Regions from separate parts of the Pseudoalteromonas sp. K222D genome, predicted to be linked through region 2. Evidence: riboswitches for the same ligand, from Rfam matches in the RefSeq annotation. Region 2 holds a riboswitch; the other holds the start of a gene.
The links. Region 2 has a riboswitch for lysine ahead of dapA (4-hydroxy-tetrahydrodipicolinate synthase). Riboswitches for the same ligand answer to the same signal wherever they lie in the genome.
Positions count from the first base shown of each region.

Region 1: another riboswitch for lysine. It lies ahead of lysC (lysine-sensitive aspartokinase 3); the one in region 2 lies ahead of dapA (4-hydroxy-tetrahydrodipicolinate synthase).

Region 1 covers NZ_JAGGDL010000003.1:77,525-84,177, reverse strand. Annotated here, with positions in the region: gene J5X91_RS03075 (hypothetical protein) at 1-719, opposite strand, end outside; gene nhaD (sodium:proton antiporter NhaD) at 951-2,198, shown strand; lysine riboswitch at 2,331-2,503, shown strand; gene lysC (lysine-sensitive aspartokinase 3) at 2,579-3,970, shown strand; gene J5X91_RS03060 (4'-phosphopantetheinyl transferase superfamily protein) at 3,947-4,690, opposite strand; gene J5X91_RS03055 (sodium-dependent transporter) at 4,865-6,190, shown strand; gene J5X91_RS03050 (glutathione peroxidase) at 6,244-6,653, opposite strand, start outside.
Region 2 covers NZ_JAGGDL010000012.1:37,572-44,224, reverse strand. Annotated here, with positions in the region: gene J5X91_RS08265 (protein adenylyltransferase SelO family protein) at 253-1,662, opposite strand; gene J5X91_RS08260 (DNA-3-methyladenine glycosylase I) at 1,672-2,370, opposite strand; lysine riboswitch at 2,574-2,771, shown strand; gene dapA (4-hydroxy-tetrahydrodipicolinate synthase) at 2,924-3,808, shown strand; gene J5X91_RS08250 (2,3,4,5-tetrahydropyridine-2,6-dicarboxylate N-succinyltransferase) at 3,824-4,564, shown strand; gene J5X91_RS08245 (PLP-dependent decarboxylase) at 4,564-5,769, shown strand; gene J5X91_RS08240 (succinylglutamate desuccinylase/aspartoacylase family protein) at 5,819-6,653, shown strand, end outside.

The sequences.
Region 1 (6,653 bases), on a different contig from region 2:
TCGCGGCCGATTAAATGCATTTCGAGAATACGGGTACGTAATTGCTCTAGCATGCGTTTGTCGGTATATGCTTTACCCGATTGCTCAATACGCTCTATTTGTGTACTAATTTGCTGCTCTATAAGGTTAAAGCAGGCATGAAAATCGCCTCGAATATCAACCATTTCTAGCATTGGCTCTATGTATTCGTCAAACGCTTCTATTACCGCTTTATAACGCTTTTGCAGCGATTGCACCGCGTTATTAGATTTAGCTTGCTCAACAATATTTAAAATGGCGTTTTCGTTGTGTGCGTACAGTTTCATTATTTTGCGCACCCGATCATCCATAATACGGCTAAAACGGCGTAAGTCGTCAAAGTCTTCCACTTCGCCCGCGTTAGCTAAGCGATCGCCAAGGCGGGCTAAATCCTCTACTAATACGCTAATTTCTTGTGCTAAACCTAAATGTTCTTCTTGCAGTAAAAATGTAGCAAAGTCGGCAATGGCACGGTTTATTTCAAGCTGCGAAGATTTCGCTAAAGGAATTATAATATCTTGATTTAACAAGCGATTAGTTTCTTTATAAATACGCTCGTTATGCCATGTAGGTTGTTTTTGTTTAATGGCATTTTGCAAATCTTTAATACTAAAGTCTGCCATTTTAAAACGTTTAAATAATAGCTCTAGCACCCCCCAATGTTCGCTAAGGGTATTTAATAGCTTTTTAGCTGGGATCATAAGGCGTTTATACATCCTAGTATGTTGTTAAATAAGTAGCTAAATAAGCTAGTTATTCGTAATTTTAATAGCGCTGATAGCTATATGGTATTCGTTTTTACAACGATTTAATAATAGTTTTTACCAGGTCATAGTGATAACATCCGCACCGAAAATAGGCACACGAAATGTGCGGCTCTATTTTCTTCATAGGTTCAATTTTTACATTATTCCAAAGGTTGTTCAATTATCATGGTTTCCTCTATTATCCTGACTTTAATAGCGATTGCATTTTTGCTGATCGTTATTGAGGATATAATCCACGTAAACAAAGCTAAAACGACACTTTTTTTTGGTACGCTCTGCTGGATTATCTCTTTTATCTTCCCTATTAATGGGCAAAGCCCTGATACGATTCAATCACTCCTTAATCATAATATTTTAGAAATTGCCTCCTTATGGTTGTTTTTAATGGCGGCAATGACCTTTGTTGCCTATTTAAACTCAAAAGGGTTTATCGAAAATATTGTTAACCGGATTATGCCAAAACGAATTAGCGAACGTAAGTTAATGTTTTTGGTTGGTGTTTTTGCATTTATATTCTCTTCTATTTCCGATAACGTAACCGCTACGCTTATATCTTTAGCGGTGGTTTTATCATTAAAACTTGAAGCCAAAAAGCTAATTAGATACGCCACGCTGATTATCTTTGCGGTTAACTCCGGTGGTGTGTCGTTAATTACCGGCGATGTAACCACGTTAATGATATTTTTAGATGGCAAAGTAACTATTAGCAATTTGTTATTGTTAATTGGGCCAGCATTTGTAAGTGTGATGCTGTTAGCAGCACTATTATCAATAGGCTTAAATGGCCAGCTCGACTTTACTAAAACGAAGCAAAAACGCATTGAAAAAACCGATATTACAATTGCAGTTATCTTCTTATCTACGGTTATTGCTACCTTAACACTGAGTGTTTTATACAGTGTACCGCCATTGCTTACCTTTTTGTTTGGTTTGTCTATGATGTTTTTAGTAGCGCAATTTTTAATGCGCAAAAAAGACATAAACAAAGACATGATAGATTTCATTCGTGAAATAGAATACGACACCTTGTTGTTTTTTGTAGGTGTATTATTACTGGTAGGAGCGCTAAAAGAAGTTGGTATGTTAAGCCACTTTAGCGACCTGTACACAATAATGGCACCTGAATACGCAAACTATTTAATGGGTATATTGTCGGCAGGCGTTGATAACGTACCACTTACAGCCGCGTTATTAAAAGCAGATATAGTAATGACACAACAGCATTGGCTGTCGTTTACCTATGCCACAGGCGTAGGGGGCTCTATGTTAATTATAGGCTCAGCGGCGGGTATTATTGCCATGAGTAAAGTTAAAGAACTGACCTTTATGAACTACTTACGTTTGTCGTTTTATTTATTAATTTGTTACACCGTAGGCTATACCGGCTCCTATTTTATGGCTGGTTTTGTTTAATATTAGTTATTAAAGTGCTTGACAGCTAGATGTCTAAACGATAACTTTCAAAGCCCCAGTAAAGTATTGAGCTTTTCAATATATTGCTGGGGTTTTGTTTTATTAGTGATTGCTGAAATAGCCATTAATACAACATTCAGAAGAGGTGCGATACTTAGGTATTTAATGTGAGGTGACGAACGCCGTTGAGCATTAAAGAGGGAAGTACTCGCCGAGAAAAATAACACGTCGTCGTCGTTATTTTTCGGTTTATGGGGCTGAATCCTCAAAACTGTCACCAATATAGGTGGAGAGCTTCTGGCAGTGAATTTTCTTACCTTATATTTGCTGCCAAGTTCTTCTTGTTTTATTACGGTTTGGATGCCGTGAAAGGAGACGAAATGACAACCCAATCAGTGCCACATGTAGTATTAGGCAACAAATCAAATTATACCGTTGCTAAATTTGGCGGCACCAGCGTAGCTAACTTTGCAGCTATGGATCACAGTAGTAAAATAATAGTAGCAGATAAAAGCGTGCGTATTGTTGCACTAAGCGCCAGCGCAGGAGTCACTAATCATTTAGTTGAGCTGTGTAATAGCAGCCTTAGCGAAGATGAGCGCCAAGCGCATATTAACGGTGTGCTAGCGATTCAGCAGGCTATTTTAGCTGAATTGAGTTTAGATACCGATTTAGAGCAGGGCTTTGCCCAGACGTTAGCGGCATTTGAAAAACTAGCCAGCCAAACGTTACAAACAAAAGCGCTACATGACGAGCTATTAAGTTTTGGCGAGCGATTATCAACTTATTTATTTACCCAAGTGCTGCGCTCAAAAGGTTTAAATGCAATACGCTTTGACGTGCGCCAAGTGCTTAAAACCGACAGTCAATTTGGTAAAGCAACTCCTAATGTTGCAGCTACTGCACAAGCAGCAAGCGCATTACTTATTCCGCTGTTAGACGATCAAGTAATTGTTACACAGGGCTTTATTGGCAGCGACGAGCACGGCCAAACGACCACTTTAGGGCGCGGTGGATCAGACTACAGCGCGGCATTATTGGCCGAGGCTATTCATGCCAAAAGTGTACATATTTGGACTGACGTAGTGGGTATTTTTAGTACCGATCCGCGTTTATGCGTAAAAGCCACGCCTATTGCACGCCTCAGTTTTGATGAAGCTGCCGAAATGGCTACCTTTGGTGCAAAAGTATTGCATCCGGCAACTATTTTACCCGCCAGCCGCAGCCATATTAATGTGTTTGTAGGGTCGAGCCGTGAACCTGAGCGTGGTGGTACTTGGATTGAGCGTGAAAAGTCGCAACTGCCAGGAATTCGCGCAGTAACACAACGTAAAAACCAAATATTACTTACACTTAAAAGCCCAGAAATGCTATTAGCTAGTGGCTTTTTAGCACGAGTATTTACTATTTTAAGTGAGTTTAATATTTCGGTAGATTTAGTGACCACCTCTGAAATTAGCGTAGCAATAACGCTTGATAACGCGCCTAATGCATCGCGCCCAGAGCTTGATCAGGGGTGTTTAGATAAACTTGCTGAGTTTTGCCATGTATCGGTAGAAAATAACTTAACTTTAGTGGCGCTTATTGGCTCAGAAATACAGTTACGCCAGCATGAAATGAACTTAATGCAGGTATTAAGTGACTTTAATATACGGCTAATTTGCCACGGTGCAAGTAAGCATAACTTGTGCTTTTTGGTCGAGCAAGGCGAATCCGACAACGTAGTGCAAGCTATTCATAGCCGACTATTAGAGAGCGATTGCGCGGCCTAATACAGCTAAATTAATAAGAGAGCACTGCCAGTCAGTGCTTTTTTCACTCACTACACTTATATCAAACTTACCCACCACAGCACTGCTGGCATTAAGCTGCGCGCAAGTTAATTCAGTAAACACATTAGGGCTTAGCAACTTGGCAATAGGGCGGCTGGTGGCTTTAGCGAGCGCTTCTTTTAAGGTCCAAATTCTAAAAAAGTGTTTAGCTTGATCCTCTGCATTGGCAGGCTTGGTGATCAGCGCAATTTCATCGGTATGATAAAAATGCTTTGCGAGCTTTTCAAATGGGCGCTTTGTGCTTATTTTTTCAATATCGAAACCAAACTGGGCTTTTGTAGGGTTAAGTGCAGCGCCAACAAAACCATTAGAATGCGATATACAGGTATTAATAACGGTGTGGCTGTTATTAATGTGTAGCGCTAATTTACTTGTTTGTAGGTTAAACTCTGAACTTATATTACACGGCTTAATGCCCGCCATATTAGGGTGCGAGGTTATAACTAAATACTTAAGTAATAATCGCGTGGCTAAATATTCTTGCTTGGCCGATACGCTTTTACGGCGGTTTATTATTTGCAGCTCAAAAGGGCTTAAATAATCAGGAAAATTATATTGGCTTATATCGAGCGTTTTAGCGTCAAACAATAAAATAGGGCTTTTATTGTTACTAAAAGGCTGATTAATTTGCAGGGTGTTTTTAAAGTAAAGTGAACTCATAAACGCTCAAAATAATAATAAAATTTAATACCGATTACCTGCTTGTATGCATAAGCTGAACATATAGTGAGCGGTTGTTAGTTGTTGTGCGCGCTAGGTACATTTTTATTACTAAGGCGCGATGAAATATGGTTTAATTCACAACAGCTAAAATAATAACAGATTTGTAGGTGTATGACACAAGTGCGTGATGGTTTTCAAAGTCGACTTGGTTTTGTATTGGCCGCCGCTGGCGCAGCGGTAGGTTTAGGTAATATATGGGGTTTTCCTACGCAGGCTGCTAATCATGGTGGCGGTGCTTTTTTACTGGTTTACTTTATTGTTATATTTTTACTTGCTTTGCCGGCTTTATATACCGAGCTGTATTTAGGGTATTACGCCCAAGCTAATCCGGTAAAAGCACTTAGGCAAGCATGGCAAAATAAAGCCCCTAAAGTAGGCGCGGCTGCAGGTTATATTGGCCTTGGCGGCGCTATTGTAATGCTTAGCTTTTATTCAATAGTGGCGGGGTGGATGCTGTCGTATGCTATTGAACCCGTAACTACATTTTTAGGCTTTAGCGGCGCTAGCGAATTTTTACACAGCGACTCTGCGCTGCGTAATTTTGTGTTTACCCCACTTATGCTTATTTTAACCGCGAGTATTATTTTAAAAGGGGTTAAATCGGGTATTGAAACCTGGTCACGGCGTTTAATGCCGGTGCTACTAGTATTGCTAATTGGTTTAATTATTTATATTGCAACGCTAGATGGTGCAAGTGATGGCTTTGCAGCGTATTTAATACCTGATTTTAGCCAAATACTCGACCCTAACTTAATTATTGCAGCTATGGGGCAAGCCTTTTTCTCCTTATCGCTAGGTGTGGGCTGTATGATGATTTACGGCTCGTATTTAAAACCCGGTGCTAACTTACCAAAACTGACTGCCAGCGTAGCACTACTCGATACCAGTGTGGCCTTTTTAGCTGGTTTACTCATTGTGCCTGCTATTTATGTGGCGCAGCACAACGGCGTAGAAGTGTTTAGTAACGGTAAATTAATTGGCGAAGGGCAGCTTATTTTTGCCATTTTACCAGCGTTATTCAGCACCATGGGCGATATTGGCTTATTGGTTGGTTTATTGTTTTTTGTATTAATGTCGATAGCCTCGGTTACTTCTACTATATCAACCACCGAAATTCCGGTGGCGTTTTTAGTCGAAAACCACGGCGTTGATCGCACTAAAGCTACGTGGCTGGTTAGTGGCGTAGTGCTAGTGTTTGCCAGCTTAATAATACTTAATTTTGATTGGTTATTTGGCTTGGTTATTATGGTATTTACCCAGTACCAATTACCGTTAATGGGGCTGTTTTACTTTGTTACAGTGGGCTGGTTATGGCAGCGCGGTAACAAATTACACCAAGCAACTAGCGGCGCGCATTACTGGTTTGCTCAGTACATACGTTTTGTTTGCCCAATATTAATGACCTTGGTATTTGCCAATGTGGCATTTAGTAGTTAAGCATTACTGCACGTTATAAATAAAACGGGAGCTTTTGCTCTCGTTTTGCTTTGTTATTTAGCTGTTAGCAATAACTGATTTTCAATTGCCTGCTTTAATGTTTCTGGCTTGGTGCGCGGCGCATAACGAGAAACAAGTTGGCCTTGCGAATTAATTAAAAATTTAGTGAAGTTCCACTTTATTACTCGTCCTTGCGAAATGCCTCTGGTGTGCAGCTTTAAGTAATTAAATAAGGGGTGAGCTTCTGGGCCGTTTACCATTACTTTGGCTAATATTTCAAATGTAGTATTAAATTGCGCTTGATAAAAGCTGTTAATGGCTAAATTATCAAGCGGCTCCTTTTGGCCAAATTGATTGCACGGAAACGCTAAAATGGTAAATCCACTGTTTTTATACTGCTGATACAGCTTTTCTAAAGCGGTTAACTGCGCCGAAAAATGACATTCACTGGCAATATTTACAA
Region 2 (6,653 bases):
ATACAAGTATCAGTAAGTTTAGGACATATTAATTACTTTACCCAACCCCTAGATAATAAATACTATCGCTGGTATCTAAATTTATTAAATAACCATACCGACTTCACTAGCTGAGTTTATATTGAGCTCCAAGCTCCTAGCTTTAAATTCATATCAATAATATCAGCTCAGTTTATTGTGCTCAATAATAAAGCAGCGCTACGGCCGCTAAATGACCTTTAATAATCAGCAACTTAAATTTCAATCTAATAATTAAGTACCACAAAAAGTATAATACTCTTTATCACTGCTAGGTGCATCCTGAAATTTTGCCAATTTGTCAGTATTTTCATAAGGTGTGTGCATAACCTGCATAAACTCATGCAGTAATTCACTTGAGCCAGTCTTATTATACTCACTAAGTATTTTTTCGATCACATGGTTACGAGGAATAACTCGCGGATTAGCTGCGCGCATTACGGTATAGCTGCGATCATCGGTACGTTTTTGCCACTTACCGGCCCACTGAACTAATACCTCTGGGATGCTCACTCCACCTGTTAAAGACTCGGTTAGTGCATCAAACGTGTTGGTATAGTCGAGTTGGTGCTCTTTTAATAACTGTAATAGCTCTGCAATTAACTCTTTATCGGCTGTATCTGTGCCAGCTAAGCCCAGTTTTGTTGCCCACATTGCACTAAATTCAACATTAAATTGCTCAGCAAAACCATCTATTATTGGGGTCATTAACGCCACAGCTTGTTCGTCGTCATCATTTACAAGCGGTATTAAACTCTCAGCTAAGCGGGCGCAGTTCCAGTTAGCAATATTAGGTTGATTACCAAATGCATAACGCCCTTGCTTATCAATAGAGCTAAACACGGTATCAAAATCGAAGCTGTTCATCATGGCACATGGGCCATAGTCGATAGTTTCGCCGCTAACCAGCGTATTATCGGTATTCATTACCCCATGTATAAAGCCTACTCGCATCCAACTAACCACCAGCTCAACTTGGTTTTTAATCACTGCAGCTAAAAATGCTAAATAGCGCTCAGGTCCTGTTGCTTGAATTTTTGGGTAATGACGCTCAATAGCTAAGTCGGCAAGGTTTTTAAGCCCTGCAACGTCGCCTTGCGTTGCTAAATACTGAAACGAGCCAACACGAATATGGCTACTGGCTAAGCGCGTTACAATAGCGCCAGGTTGAGGTGGGTTTCTGTACACGGTTTCGCCACTACCAACCACAGCTAAGCAGCGCGTAGTTTTAATACCTAACGCTTGCATTGCTTCGCTCATTATATATTCACGAATTGCTGGGCCAAGTGCACAGCGGCCATCGCCACCACGAGAGTAAGGAGTGGCACCAGAGCCTTTTAATTGAATGTCCCACAACTGGTTTTGCGCATCCTCTACTGCACCTAGAAAATGAGCACGCCCGTCGCCTAAACGTGGTGAAAAATGTCCAAATTGATGCCCTGAGTATCCCAGTGCAACCGCTGCAATTGCTTGCTGTTCGTTGCCGCTAAAAGTACTGGCCCGTAATTCAGGAACTACATTAATATTAAACGCTTTAGCTAAGCTGTCGTTCCATAGTAATAGCTGTGGGGCGGCCACCTTAGATGGGCGATCTTCAATTGCAAAATTGTCGGCTACTTGTCTGTACCTTGGCATTAAATTCATAACTACCCTCTACTGTTGTTGGCTTATACCTACACGATTATCGCCTACACTGTAGGCTATAATTAAGCTTAGCTCTTGCATGCTCAAACCGCTTTGTTGCTGTAATTCATTAAAGAACGCTTGCGCTGCAGTTAACGACTTTTTAGTTTGTAAGCCACCATCAATAATTTTGTGCGCGCGCAAATAACTCTCAACATCCCGCGATAATAAAAAGGTGTCTTTACCCAATGCACGCAAAGTATAAGGGCCGGTATTTCCACCCAAGCGTGCACCGTGTTTTTTTAAGTACGCCCACAAACCAATAATATCTTCACTTGGCCAGTCTGCAATAAACTGACTAAAGCTACCATGTTGCTGGGTAACCTCATGGATCATGAACGCATTTTCGGGGATCGTTTTTACTTTTTTATAATTGCGAACAATACGCTCGTCGCTGGCTTTTTGCTCCAACATATCGGGTGGCATCATTAATAATTTTTCAACGCTAAACTGCCAAAAAACCTCTCTAAAGCCTGCCCACTTGCTGTTAATAACCGACCAGTAAAAGCCACTTTGAAAAACCTTGCGCGTAAACTCTTCCAGCCAATCATCATCACTTAAAGCTACTAATTGTCGCTTAGATGCAGGTTTAGCGAGTAGTTGCTGTAGCATTTGTGTTGAGCCTTTTCGCTCTACTGCTCGCTGATAAATATCATTAAATTTTTCCATCTGCTTGAAACCTTATTTTGCAGTTACAAATTTCGCGCCGCGATTACCCCCTAGTTTAAGGGAAATCGTCCTTATACGTAACCGTTACCAAAATCGATGACACTATCTGCACTTAGCTGCTTGACACCCAGATGGCTAAAATGATTTAATCATCGCACTTACCCTATTTAATTATATTTGTATTGCTAGCAGTACAAATATAAAGGGCTGGAAGAGGTGCGTTATTCAGGTAGCGTATGTTAGGAGCACAAACTCCATTGAGCATACGTAAGGGGAATCAACGCCGAGAAACAACAATATTTGTGTCATTGTTGTTTCGGGCGACTAGGTTGAATCCTAGCGACTGTCACCAATAGCTATTTAAACGTAGCTTATTAGTTTGGTGGAGAGCTTCTGGTCTTAGTATAATAAGGCCGTGCGCCCTATTATTTAAGCCCATTCGCTCTTCGAATTATAACATACCCTACACGTGGGTATTTGTTCGAACGATGTTAATGCGGCTCTTTCCTATATAGCTTCTTAACTCACCGAACATTCTATAAGTTCGCGAGAGATGATCAAAAACTTTAATTTAGATGACTACTCAGTCTGGACGGCGCTCGTTACTCCGTTTAATCAAAACGGTACAATCGACTATGGCACCTTAACCACTTTGGTTGCTGAGCAAGCCGCTGCCAATAATGCTATTTTATTACTAGGCAGCACAGGTGAAGGCTTAGCCTTAACACTTAAAGAGCAACAAGCCATTGTTGAGCACGTGTGCCAATTATCGCCTAATGTACCCTTAATGGTGGCTGTAGGTGGTATGAACCTCAAACAGCAATTAGCCTGGGTTGAATACTGTAACCACTTGCCTATTCATAGCTTTTTACTTGGCTCGCCGCTTTATGCAAAGCCCGGTGTAATTGGGCAAACCCATTGGTTTGAAAGCCTTTTAAATATAAGTAAACACCCTTGTATGCTTTATAACGTACCAGGGCGAAGCGCTGTCGATATTCCAGTGGCAACCATTCAAAACCTACAACAACATAAAAACCTATGGGCACTTAAAGAAGCCAGTGGCAACATTGCGCAATTTGAAGCTTACCGTCAAGCGGCTCCTAACTTAGCTATTTTTAGCGGCGACGATGCGCTTATGCCCTACTTTGCCCAAGCCGGCGCTAAAGGGCTGGTATCGGTAGCAGCTAATGCTTGGCCGCTACAAACTCACGAATTTGTACAGCGTAGCCTAAGTGGCCAATACCCCAATTTATTTACTCAGTGGTCAAGCGCAATCAGTAGCTTGTTCACTGTAGCAAACCCCATTCCCGTTAAAGTACTCATGCATTTACAAGGGCGATTAACGAGTTCGTATTTACGCCCACCGTTAACTCACCTCGAATTAACGCAAACAACGTGCATTGAACAAGCAAACAACACCATTTTATCTTGGCATTAAACATAGGTTTTTATAATGAGCTGGTTAGAACTATTAAATAATTTAGAGTCGGGCGCAGTACGCGCAGCATCACAAAACGAAAGCGGCCAATGGCAGGCTAACGTTGCAGTAAAACAAGGTATTTTAGAAGCCTTTAAAAATGGTACAAACACCGAATTTGTCGGTGGCTTTGTTGATAAACATAACTTAGCGCCACAACAGTTTAGTGCCACCGATGGCGTACGTATGGTCCCGGGTGGCTCAAGCGTTCGCCGTGGTGCTTATGTAGCTAAAGGCACTATTATTATGCCACCAGCGTATGTAAATATTGGCGCATACATTGACGAAGGCACTATGGTAGATAGTCACGCTTTAGTTGGCTCGTGCGCGCAAGTAGGTAAAAATGTCCACCTTAGCGCAGCCGTGCAACTTGGCGGTGTGTTAGAGCCAATTGGTGCCAGCCCAGTGGTAGTTGAAGATGATGCATTTATTGGCGCAGGCTGCGTAATTGTTGAAGGCGTAGTAATTAAAAAAGGCGCAGTACTTGCCCCTGGTGTGCGTTTATCGGCCACAATTCCGGTTTACGACTGTGTAAACGAGCGCCAACTAGACAAAGGCGAGCCAATTCCTGAGTACGCTATTGTAATACCAGGCTCTCGCCCTGCTTCAAACGAATGGGCGCGTGCACAAGGTTTAAGCATGTCGTGCGCGTTAATTGTTAAGTACCGCGATGAGCAAAGTGATGCATCATTACTACTTGAAGAGGTTTTACGTTAATGAGCTTTTTGAGCACGGGCGTTAAAACGGCAATTAATGAATTATCAAGCCAACTCGATAGCCCATTTTTTGTTTACGACCTAGATACGCTAAATAGTCACTTGGCACAATTGGTCGCACAAACCGAGGTAAAACTTTGGTATGCGGTTAAAGCGAATCCGCTGTCTAAAATTATTCAATGCTTAGATAACGCCGGGTTTAATTTTGACGTAGCCAGTAAAGGCGAGCTTGAGCAAGTACTTGCTCAAGGCGTTAGTAGCGATCGCGTGCTCAACACCGGGCCAGCTAAAAGCCCAAAACAAATTAAACACTTTATTGAGCGCGGCGTACGTACTTTTGTTGCCGAAAGTATTAATCAAGTTCGCTGGCTCAATGAACAAGCCAAGCTACAAAACTGTCAACTACAGGTATTACTGCGCGTACAGTTACGTTGGCCCGAGGGCGAAAAAAATCCACTAGGTGGCGATAGCCTCACGCCATTCGGACTCGGTTGTACAGAGTGGCAGGCACTTAATATTACCGACTATGAAGCACTTAGCTTTGATGGCCTGCATATTTTTCAATGGGGAAATATGCTCAGCACGCAAAAACTCAGTGAGTTGTGGTCACAAATGATTGCACCACTTAGCCAACTTGCCCGCGATTTAAATATAAACCTTAAAATTTTAGATTTAGGTGGCGGCTTAGGTATTCCGTATACGCAAAACGACATAACGCTTAATTGGGGTGACTTAATAACTGCCCTCGCTAAAATTAAAAAACAGGCGGGCGTTGAAGAGTTATGGATGGAGCTTGGCCGCTATGCCGTGGGTGAATGCGGACATTACGCAGCCCCAGTAGTAGAGCGCAAACAAAACTATGGCCAACAACAAGTTATTTTAAGTGGCGGTATAAACCACTTATTGCGCCCAGCCGTCACCAGTCAAGACTTTCCAGCAGCATTACTACGAGATTCAAACACACCAACCCAAGCTATGAGCTTATACGGGCCACTTTGTACCGCACTCGATTGCTTGGGCGAGCACGCATTACCAAGTGATCTAAATGAGCACGACTGGTTGGTGTTTAGTCAATGTGGTGCCTATGGTTTTAGTGAAAGTATGCCGTACTTTTTATGCCACGAACTTGCTGGCGAATATGTTTTAGAACGAAACAAACTTAGCTGTTTGCGTGCAGCCGAAGATGCCAGTTATTACTTGAGATAATGTACCTAAGATAATGTACCTGAGATAAAATTAAAATGTTGAGATACTCATGATCGCCTCACCAATTAGTCAAGAAAACATCGTCGTTGGTGAAGTTGCCAATGGCTTACCACTCACTATTCCTGTGTATCGTTTAAAAGGCGATGGCACGGGGCCAAGTGTGTATATTCAGGCCAACATGCACGGAGCTGAAGTACAAGGTAACGCGGTAATTTTTCAACTACTTGAACAATTAAAGCACCTTAATCTTAAAGGTGATATTACTTTAGTGCCCTATGCCAACCCTATTGGTTGCAATCAAAAGTCGGGGGAATTTACCCTAGGTCGGTTCGACCCTATCACCGGCACTAATTGGAATAGGATGTATCATTATAATACTGATTTAGTCACTCAGTTTGCACAAAACCATATGCAATACGACGATGCCATATTAAAAAGCGCGTTCAAACAGGCACTTATTGACGAAGTTGACAGTAAACTTAATGGCCCTGCTTATTTACTCAATACTGGTAAACGCATTGCGCTTAACTTACAAAAGCTCGCTCACCAAGCTGATATAGTACTGGATTTACACACAGGTCCTATTTCAAGCAAGCACTTGTACTGCCCAACCTATGCGACTAATAGCGCTCGCTACTTTAATATTGAGCACGTACTGCTTATTCCAAGTGACTTTGATGGTGCGATGGATGAGGCAAACTTTTGTCCGTGGTGGCATTTAAGCGAAGCACTGAGCAAGCAAGGCCGCGAGCTCAGCATACCTGTAGAAGCTTTTACTGTAGAGCTAGGCAGCCAAGAAAAAATAGACTTGAGCGAAGCACTAAACGATGCAAACAGTATTTTAAGTTACTTAAATTATAAAGCCGTATTTGTAAATGCGCCCC